2 regions of the Haloactinospora alba genome follow, and region 2 is predicted to be linked to the other one. Evidence: riboswitches for the same ligand, from Rfam matches in the RefSeq annotation. Region 2 holds a riboswitch; the other holds the start of a gene.

Region 1 (5,005 bases), 1.4 Mb from region 2:
GCCGAACGCCGCGGTGGACTTCCCCTTGCCCGGCCCGGTGTGCACCATCACCAACGGCCGGTGGCGGCGTTGGCGGGTCGTCAGACCGTCCTCGGGAACGTGCTCGGGTTGCCCTTTCGGCATGGTGGTTCGGTTCTCCTTACTGTGCGGTGCGGGATGTGGTGTTGTCCGCGGGCCTCAGGCCGCCTGGCGGGTGTGCTGCACCAGGCCGCTGAGCGCTTCCGCTCCGAGTTCCTCCAGTCGCACGGCGGTCCCGCCCATCTCGGACGCCAGCCGCTGTGCGAGTCCCAGCCGGACCGCGCCCGACTCGCAGTCCACGACCACGCTCTGCGCCCCCTGGGTGCCGATCCACGCTCCGGCGCGCAGCGCGTCGTCGAGACTGCCGTGGGTGGCGCGGCCGTCGGTGACCGTGATCAGCAGCGGGCGTCGGCGCGGGTCGCGTAGCTGTTCCACCCGCAGCACGTCGCTCGCCCGCAGCAGTCCGGCCGCCAGTGGCGTGCGCCCGCCGGTGCGCAGTTCGCGCAGCCGACGCGCGCCGGCCTCCACCGACGAGGTGGGGGGAAGCGCGACCTCGGCCTCCCGCCCCCGGAACGTGACCAGCCCCACTTTGTCCCGCCGCTGGTAGGCGTCGAGCAGCAGGCTGAGCACCGCCCCCTTGACCGCGCGCATACGCTGCCGCGCCCCCATGGAGCCGCTCGCGTCCACACAGAACAGCACGAGGTTTCCCTCGCGCCCCTCGCGGACGGACTCGCGGAGGTCGCGGCGCCGCAGCAGCAGTCCGTTGCCGCTGCGGCCGCGCGTGTGCTGGTGCGGCGCGGCGGCCCGCAGGGTCGCCGTCAGGTGCAGGGAACCCACCCTGCGCGAGGGGGCGCGCGATCCGGAGGTGCGGCCGTAGGGCGTTTCGGCGCGGGAGCGACGGCCGGGGGTTCCGGACCCCACCCCGGAGACGCTGAACAGGCGCGGCCGGTAGGTCTCCCCCGCCTCCGAGGAGGCGTCCGTGGGGGCGTTTCCCTGGCCCTGCTCCGGGTTGTCGTCCGACTGTCCCGCCTCGTTCTCCTGCTGCTGGGCGCCGCCGCTTCCGGCCTGCGGGCCGGAGGGCGGCTGTGTGTCGTCCTGACCGCCGGAACCGTCGGCGGCGGGCTCGGACGGCCCGGAACCGCCGTCGGGTTCGGGTTCGGCGTCCTGCGGTTGCGCCTCACCGGAACCGGTGCTCTGTGACTCCTCGTCGGTGGGACCCCCCGAGTCGCCCGGGGTGTCCTCACTGCCTTTTGGGTCCGCATCACCCGCCTGGTCGAGCGCCTCCTGCAGCCGGTCCTCGTCGAGGTCGGGAGCGTCGAACGGGTCCCGTCTGCGCCGGTGCGGCAGCGCCAACCGGGCCGCGTCGCGCACGTCGTCCGAGGTGACCTCGGCGTGGTCCCGCCAGGCCGCCAGTGCCATGGCGGCACGGGAGGTGACGATGTCCGCGCGCAGCCCGTCCACCTCGAAGGCCGCGCACACCGCGGTCACCTGGCGCAGGGCGGAGTCGGTGAACACCACGTCCGGCAGCCGCTTGCGCGCCGCCGTGATGCGCTGGGCCAGCTCCGCCTCCTGGGCGGCGTAACCGGCGGCGAACCCCTCGGGGTCGGCCTCGAACGCGAGCCGGCGGCGCACCACCTCGGCCCGCTGTTCCGGTTCGTGGGTGGCCGCCGCCTCGACCGTCAGCCCGAAGCGGTCGAGGAGCTGGGGGCGGAGTTCCCCCTCCTCCGGGTTCATGGTGCCCACCAGCAGGAACCGGGCGGCGTGCCGAACGGAGACGCCCTCCCGCTCCACGTGCGAGGTTCCCATGGCGGCGGCGTCCAGCAGCAGGTCGACGAGGTGGTCGTGCAGCAGGTTGACCTCGTCCACGTACAGCAGACCGCGGTGGGCGGCGGCCAGCAGGCCGGGTTCGAACGCCGTGACGCCCTCGGTGAGGGCCCGTTCGATGTCCAACGACCCGACGAGGCGGTCCTCACTGGCGCCGACGGGCAGTTCCACGAGCTCGGCGGCGCGTTCCTCCGGGACAGCGTCCGCACCGTGCGGACCGTCGGGGCACTCGGGGTCGGGTTCGGTCGGGTCACAGCTGAAACGGCATCCGGAGACGACGTTCAGGTCGGGCAGCAGCGCCGCGAGGGCGCGCACCACGGTCGACTTCGCGGTTCCCTTCTCCCCGCGTACGAGGACCCCGCCGACCGACGGGGACACGGCGTTGATCAGCAGCGCCAGTTTCATGTCGTCCATACCGACGACCGCGCTGAACGGGTATCGGGCTTTCGCAGGCACGCGGGCCTTCCTTCCTCGGGAGTCCTCGCCCCATAGAGGGATCGGTCACGGTGCCGCGCAGTGTCCTGGCTGCCAGATCCGCGCTCCCCCGCCGCCTTCCCACCGAGTGCTCCCGGCAGTGGCGCCCGTAGCGGGACAGCTCCCTGGTCACAGTGGCGGGACCGCCCCGGACTCGCACCGGGTTCCTGCGCGCGGCGGCGCGTCCGAGGGACCCACCACCGACATCGGCACCGCACACCAGAGTCTCACACCGGCACCCGACCGCCGCGCGAGGCCTTCATCACTCTGCCGTGGCGGGGCCGTCACCCGTCGGTCCCTGGTAGGAGCGCAGTACCGCCGCGGGTTCGAACCCGAGCCGGTGGTAGAGGTGTTTGGGCTCGTCGTCCGCGGCCGCGCGGATCAGGACGGGGAAGGGGCCCTCCGGGGGCGTTCCGGCGCGGTTCCGGGCGTCAGCCACGGCGTGGCCCAGCATCCGGGTCGCGATCCCCCGCCTGCGGTGGTCGGGGTGGACGAAGAGATCCTCCACCATGCCCATGTCGCCGTGCCCCGGCCAGGAGGCCACGAAACCGCACGGGGTCCCGGCGCTGCGGGCGATCCAGTACCGAGCCGCGGGTGCCTTCGCCCGGAGGGACGCCAGTTTCTGGCGCGTGTGGGCGGGCGGGACCGGCACGCGTCCCTCCGTCGCGGCCTCCTCCTCGTGGTCCATGCGCAACAGCCGTCCCAGCTGCTCCCAGTCGTCGCGCGTGGCAGCGGCGGTGAGCGTCACCGAAGCGGGCGGCAGTGGGGGTGCGGGGCCGGTGAGCACCAGTGCCAGCTCGGTGCTGCGGTACCGCCATCCCGCCAGCAGCAGTGCCGGTTCCGCCGCCGCGCTCGCCGGTCCCACCTGGATGCGGGAGTCGCGGTCTCCGAGCCATGTTCCCGCCTCGGCGAGCTCGCGCGCGAGGCCGGCGGGCGTCGTCTCCGTGATGTGGGTGACCAGGTTGCACTCTCCCGCGGACGGGGCGTGGCTGTTGCGCAGGCAGCGGCTCGCGGGAAGGCGCCGGGTGCGGGCGCCGAGCGCCTGGAACCCGACCACTGTCTCCTCCACCGCTGCCGGTGACGGCCATCGAGCCATAGCGGCACTCTAGACCCGCCGCACCCGCCGCGGCCACGGGTTTTCCCTACCCGCCGCCCAGGCCGAACTCGCCGGCGAGCAGTTCCAGGCTGTGCCGCCGTGCGGCGCTGTCGGGCATGGGGGTGGCGATGACCACCTCGTCGGCGTGGGCCTGGGTCGCCACGGCACGGATGCCTCCGGCGACCTCACCCGGTTCGCCCACGAACATCCGGTCGGCCATGGCCCGCCGGATCGCCCGGTAGCGGGAGGTGGTCCGGAACTCCCGCGCCTCCGCCAACGGGGTCGGGGTGGTCTCCCCGGAACGCAGTTTCGTCATGGTCAGCGACCAGAACGCGGCGAAGTCCTCGGCGAGGTCCGCGTCCTCGCTCGCGAAGGCGATCACGGAGAAGCTGCTGTAGGGGGTGCTCAGCCGGGTGGAGGGCTGGAACGAGTCCCGGTAGCGCCGCAGCAGCGGCACGGCGTAGTCCGGGTTGATCTGCTGCGCGAAGGAGAACGGCAGCCCGTGCTCCGCGGCGTAGCCCGCCCCGTTGTCGCTGGAGCCCAGCATCCACACCCGGGGTGGTTGGGGCACCTCGGGTGTGGCGGCCACCCGGGCGAAGCGGTGGTCCGCGGGAAGGTCACCGTCCAGGAACCCGAACAGGTCCGCCGCCAGGGCGGCGAAGTCCACGTTGGCCACCGCCTCCCGGGACCCCCGCAACGCCATGGCGGTGACGCCGTCCGTTCCCGGGGCCCGCCCGAGTCCCAGGTCGATGCGGCCGGGGAACATCGCCTCCAGGGTGTTGAACAGTTCGGCCACCCGCAGCGGGGCGTGGTTGGGCAGCATGATCCCGCCCGCGCCGACCCTGATCCGGGACGTGGCCGCGGCGACCCGGCCGATGATCAGCTCCGGGGCGGTGCAGGCCATCCCTGCCGCGTTGTGGTGCTCGGAGAACCACACCCGGCCGTAGCCCAGCCGCTCGGCGAGCTGGGCGGACTCCACCACCTCGGTCAGCGCCTGGTGGGCGCTGGTCCCGGGAGGGTTGAGGACGTAGTCGAGGATCGAGACGTTGAGCATGGCAACTCCGCGAGTGTGGGAGGCGGTCTCCTGCTGTCTACCAAAACACGGTTTCCCGGGCGGCACGGGCCCGCGTTCAGGGGCCCGTGCTCCGTTCCCCCGGGAACGGGCAGCGTCAGCACCGAACCCGTGCCACGTGCCACTGGCCGCTCGGCTTCTCGTGCCTCAGTTCGTAGATCCCCCGCGAGGTGTCCGAGCCCGCCTCCACACGCCAGTGCACCCGCCCCGGAGGCTGCTCGTGTGTCGCCGGGTCCCAGTCGGAACGCAGCGTCACCCAGTAGTCGACGACCCGACGGACCGTGTACATCCGCCCTCGCCAGGTAAAACGCACCGGACGCCCCTCCTGCTCACTCACGCTGATCGGCACGTCGCAGAACTCTCCCACCTGCCGGACCCCTCCCCGGAGGCTTCCACCGTGCTGCCACGACGAACCCTCCGAACTCGAACGCGTATTCGAATTATAGTCGAACCTATGTACGAGACCAACCGGCACCGTCGTGTCCCCAGGAACAGCGCGCCGCGGCGCGCCCTGCCCGCGA
Region 2 (5,005 bases):
GGGGGAGAACCGGTCCGTGCTGCGAGGGCTCGGGGAGACGGCCCTCGCCACGTGCCTGGACCGCGCCAACGCCCTCTCCGCCCGGGTCTGCGCCCGGGAGGGCGCAGACCCGGGTCCGTGGGACCCAGGGCGGACGCGGTTGCGGACCGGCCCCACGGACACAGCCGCTGCGGGTGGGGCGGGACGGAGACCGTCCCGCCCCGTTACTTAGCTTCCCAGCCCGTCACGGACCCGCCGCACGGCTTCCACCATGTTGCGCAGTGCGGGTTCGATCTCGGGGTAGTCCCGGGTCTTCAGTCCGCAGTCGGGATTGGCCCACAGCCGTTCCGGTGGAACCGCTCGCAGCGCGCTGCGTAGCGCTGTCTCGATCTCCTCCACGCCGGGAGCCCGCGGCGAGTGGATGTCATAGACGCCCGGCCCGATTCCGCGACCGTAGCCCGCGGCGGCGATGTCCTCCACCAGTTCCATGTGGGAACGGGCGGCCTCGACACTGGTGACGTCGGCGTCGAGCTCCTCGATCGCCCCGACGATCTTGCCGAACTCCGAGTAGCACATGTGCGTGTGAATCCAGGTACTGGCCGCCGCCCCTGACGTCGCCAGCCGGAACGCTCCCACCGCCCAGTCGAGGTAGGCGTCGCGGAACTCGGCACGCAACGGCAGGAGCTCGCGCAGGGCGGCCTCGTCCACCTGGACGTGCCGGATTCCGGCCTGTTCCAGGTCAGAGACCTCGTCCCGCAGGGCCAACGCCACCTGGCGCGCGGTTTCACCCAGCGGCTGGTCGTCCCGGACGAAGGACCACGCGAGCATCGTCACCGGGCCGGTGAGCATCCCCTTGACCGGTTTGCGGGTACGCGACTGTGCGTAGGTGATCCAGTCCACGGTCATGGGGCCGCTACGGGAAACGTCCCCGTAGAGGATCGGTGGCCGGACGCACCGCGAGCCGTAGGACTGCACCCAGCCGTGCTGCGTGGTGACGAACCCGTCCATACGCTCGGCGAAGTACTGCACCATGTCGTTGCGCTCGGGTTCGCCGTGCACCAGGACGTCAAGCCCGATGTCCTCCTGTAGGGCGATGACGCGGTCGATCTCGGAGCGCATCCGTAGCTCGTACTCGCTCTGGTCGATGCGCCCGGCACGGTAGTCCGCGCGTGCCTTGCGCACGTCCGTGGTCTGGGGGAAGGAACCGATCGTCGTAGTTGGCAGCGGCGGGAGTGGGGACGTGGTGTTCTCCTCCCGCCGGCGCTGGCCGCCGCGCGTGGCGGTCTCGCCCAGCGCCTCCAACCGTTCCCGCACGTGCCGGTTGGTGAACGAGGACGGTGTCCCCGCGTCGGTGACGGCACGCGCGCGTTCCAGCTCTGCTGCGATCTCCTCGTCACCCGCCGACAGTGCCCGGCCGAGCAGAACCACCTCGTCGAGCTTCTGCCGTGCGAACGCCAGTCGCTCCCGCAGCTCCGCGGGCAGCCCCGTCTCGGCGTCCACGTCGATGGGTACGTGCAGCAGGGAGCAGGAGGTGCTCACGGTGACGTCGCCGACAAGCCCCAGGAGGGAGCCCAGCGTGGACATCGTCCGGGCGATGTCGGTGCGCCACACGTTGCGGCCGTCGACCACGCCGGCAACCAGGGTCTTGTCTCCGATCCCGGACACTTGGGCGAGGTCGTCGACCCCCTCCGGCGCGGTGACCAGGTCCAGACCGATACGTTCCACACGGCTGTGCTTGAGGATCCGCAACGCGTCCGGGCCGATCGATCCGAAATAGGTGGATACGAGGATCTCCGGCCGTTCGGTCACCTCACCGAGTTCGGTGTAGGCACGTTCCAACGCGGCCAGCTCCGCCTGTCCCTCGTCAGTGGCGAGTATCGGCTCGTCGAGCTGGACCTGTTGCACCCCCGAGGCGGCCAGTTGGCGGAACAGTTCGGCGTAGCAGGGAAGCAGGTCCGCCAAGAGCTGGACGGGACGCCACCCCTCGGGAGCCTCCGATGCCGGTTTCGCCAACAGCAATAGCGTGAGCGGACCGAGTACGACGGGCCGGGTCTCGATACCCAGTTCCCGCGCCTGGGTGTACTCCGCCATCGGTTTGGTGCTGTCCAGGCGCGGCCGTGTCCGCGGAGAGAGCTCCGGGACCAGGTAGTGGTAGTTGGTGTCGAACCACTTCGTCATCTCCAGGGGCGCAACGTCCTCCGCTCCCCTGGCCATGGTGAAGTACCGCCGCAGCTCGGCGTCGAGCCCGTCGGCGCCGTCGGCCACCGTGGCGAAGCGCTCGGGGACCAACCCGAAGAGCAGGGCGGTGTCGAGAACGTGGTCGTAGTAGGAGAACGTGTTCGACGGGATCTCGCGCACACCAGCGTCACGGAGGGTCTCCCAGACACCACGTCGTAGGTTGGAAGCGACCGTGTCGAGCTCCGCCGCAGGTATCTCTCCGGCCCAGTAGGACTCACTGGCCCGCTTGAGTTCGCGGTTCGGCCCGATTCTGGGGTATCCGTGCACAGTGGTCGTCATCGTGTATCACCACCGCGGCGCGTATCGTCACGTTCCATGGCTTCTTCTCTCCCTCGTCGAAAACAGCCTCAGGGCCCACGAACTCGGGGAGAACCAGCGAGGAACACACGGCGAACACGCCGCCTGAGCCCGCCGTCCTCCCTCGGGACGTGGACCACCGCGGGCGCGGGAGCGCCCACGGGCGGTGGCAGGTATTCGGACTCACGGGCGTCGCGCGGCGCTTCTGCCGCACCCTCCTACTGGTCACCGCTTCCCAGACACACTGTGTCCAGTGCTTGTGGTGACGTTCGTTCCCGTTCACCGCTGCGGGGCAGTCCCGGACTCCCACCGGGTTCCCTCTTACGACACGCGCGGGCGTAGCCGCGTGTGTACCAACCGCGTTCGCCACTATAGACCACACCGGAGGATTCGGGCGCGGCGGCCCCGCCCTCCCCGGGGGGAGAGGTGTCCCACCCGACCCGCTGGCGGTGCGGAGTTCCCGGGCAGCGCCTCCCCGCGGGACAGTGCGCCCTCCTGCAGGATTTTGCGCATTCGAGAACGAATGTTGCCCGTGGTATTACGGGTCGCGTTCTCCCCTCCGCGTTTCGACGTTTTAGGCTCGTCTGGGAAGCCGTTATGAGCTCTGGCTGCCCCACTGGACCCGGCCCAGGGTGCGAGGGGTTGCACACCGGACATGGCCGCTCCATCGATGTGAAAGACGTCTGCCCGTGAGAAACGAGTTCGCCGATCTCCGCGCGTCGCTTCGCGGCCTCGTCACGCCGCGGCGTTTCACAAGGCCCGTGTCGTCGTCCCTGAAGTACACCGCAGCAGCCGCCAGTGTCCTCCTTCTCCTGAGTATCGGTTCGTGCTCGCCGGACGACAGGGGGACGAGCGGCCCCGGCGAGGAACCGGAGAAACCCAATGGGGAACCCGACCAGCTCACGAGCGTGGACCCGTCGGAGGTAACCGGCCTGGACGAACGGGAGGAGACCTCGGATGAGGGCCCGCAGATCGACGTTTCCTACCCGGAGATCCCCAACGCCGACCCGTTGACCCAACGCCTCGACGACGCCACAAGCCAGAAAGTCTCCGATTTCACCTCGGCCTCCGCCGACGCCGAGAGTCTCACCATCGACTGGGACATCAGCGTCGCGACCGAGGACGTCGTCGCGGTCCGGCTCGTGCAGGAGGAGAAGGATTCCGACGGGGAGCGCACCAGCTACACCACCTACTGGTACGACGCCACGAGCGGGCACACCGCCTACTCCACCGAGCTCGTGGGGAACCAGGAGGACCTCGCCGAGCTCGACAGTCTCGTGAAGGACTCCCTGAACGAGGAACAAGTCGACGCCTCCACGCTCCACCCCATCCTGCACCTCTACGACTCGATGGGGTTCAACCCGGACGGTGACCTTGTCGTGGAGTTCGACCAGGGGCAGATCGCACCAGCCGGTGCGGGGCGTGTGAACGCGACCATCCCCAAGGAGGACGTCACCTCCCTGCTATCGGACCTCGGGGAACGCGCACAGTCCGCGGCCACGAACCCCAGCCCCGGTTCCGCCGTCGAGGACTCCGCCACTCCTCCCAAGGACGACACCGCCGACGGGAGTGTCCCCGGAAGGCTTCCCGAACGCGACGACTCCGTCGACTGTTCCTCCGCCGCCGCGAAGTGCATAGCACTGACGTTCGACGACGGCCCCGGCGCGCGAACCCCGGAGCTGCTCGACGCGCTCGCCGAGTACAACGCGAAGGCCACGTTCTTCCTCACGGGCCAGCCGGCACGCGAGCATCCGGAGACCGTGCGGCGCGAATACGCGGAAGGCCACGAACTCGCCAACCACACGGTGACCCACTCCGACCTCACCACGCTGGACAAGTCCGAGGTCCGCGAGGAACTCACCACCGTCAACGCCCTGGTACGCCGTGAGACCGGCTACACCCTGGACCTCATGCGACCGCCCTACGGCGCCACCAACGACAAGGTAGCGCAGGTGTCCCGTAGCGAGGGACTCGCAGAGATCATCTGGAGTGTCGACACCAACGACTGGAAGAACCGCAATGCCGGGAAGGTCCGCAAAGAGGCGCTGAAGAACGCGAAGCCCGGTTCGATCGTGCTCATGCACGACATCCACGGGACCACGATCGACGCGGTGCCCGACATCCTGGAGCGGTTGGAGGAACAGGGTTACACCATGGTGACGATCTCGCAGCTCCTCGGGGAGACCGAACCCGGCGAGTCCTACTACAACGGCCACCCGGACGAGGACGGGGAGGAGTGACACGCCCATCCGGCCGGAACCGGAACGAAGGGCGGGCGCGAACCACTCGCCACGGGCGTACCATGGACCGCTGGGACTCCCTCGGCGCAGTTTCGGGAACCGGCGTGGATACCCGGAAAGACCGGCCTCGTGTCCGATCGTGTCGCCCTCTCGTCGGGGGTGTGGCGGGCATGGCGCGGGTTCTGCCCGGCATCAAGCGACCGGGTTATTCCCCGTATTTTCGGGAACGCGGTGAGAGGGGCCACACGTCC

What was found. A riboswitch is a leader RNA that binds a small molecule or an ion and turns the genes downstream of it on or off. The one in region 2 is predicted to bind cobalamin.
Region 1: it holds a riboswitch for cobalamin, as region 2 does, so the genes downstream of both, FHX37_RS11630 (putative cobaltochelatase) here and metE (5-methyltetrahydropteroyltriglutamate--homocysteine S-methyltransferase) in region 2, are expected to answer to the same signal.

What each region holds. Positions count from the first base shown of each region.
Region 1 is NZ_VFQC01000001.1:2,589,341-2,594,345, forward strand. Features, by position in the region: gene cobO (cob(I)yrinic acid a,c-diamide adenosyltransferase) at 1-123, opposite strand, end outside; gene FHX37_RS11630 (putative cobaltochelatase) at 178-2,298, opposite strand; cobalamin riboswitch at 2,357-2,486, opposite strand; gene FHX37_RS11635 (GNAT family N-acetyltransferase) at 2,579-3,412, opposite strand; gene FHX37_RS11640 (LLM class flavin-dependent oxidoreductase) at 3,459-4,466, opposite strand; gene FHX37_RS11645 (DUF6504 family protein) at 4,582-4,833, opposite strand.
Region 2 is NZ_VFQC01000001.1:1,195,439-1,200,443, reverse strand. Features, by position in the region: gene metE (5-methyltetrahydropteroyltriglutamate--homocysteine S-methyltransferase) at 208-2,496, opposite strand; cobalamin riboswitch at 2,666-2,888, opposite strand; gene FHX37_RS05480 (polysaccharide deacetylase family protein) at 3,276-4,754, shown strand.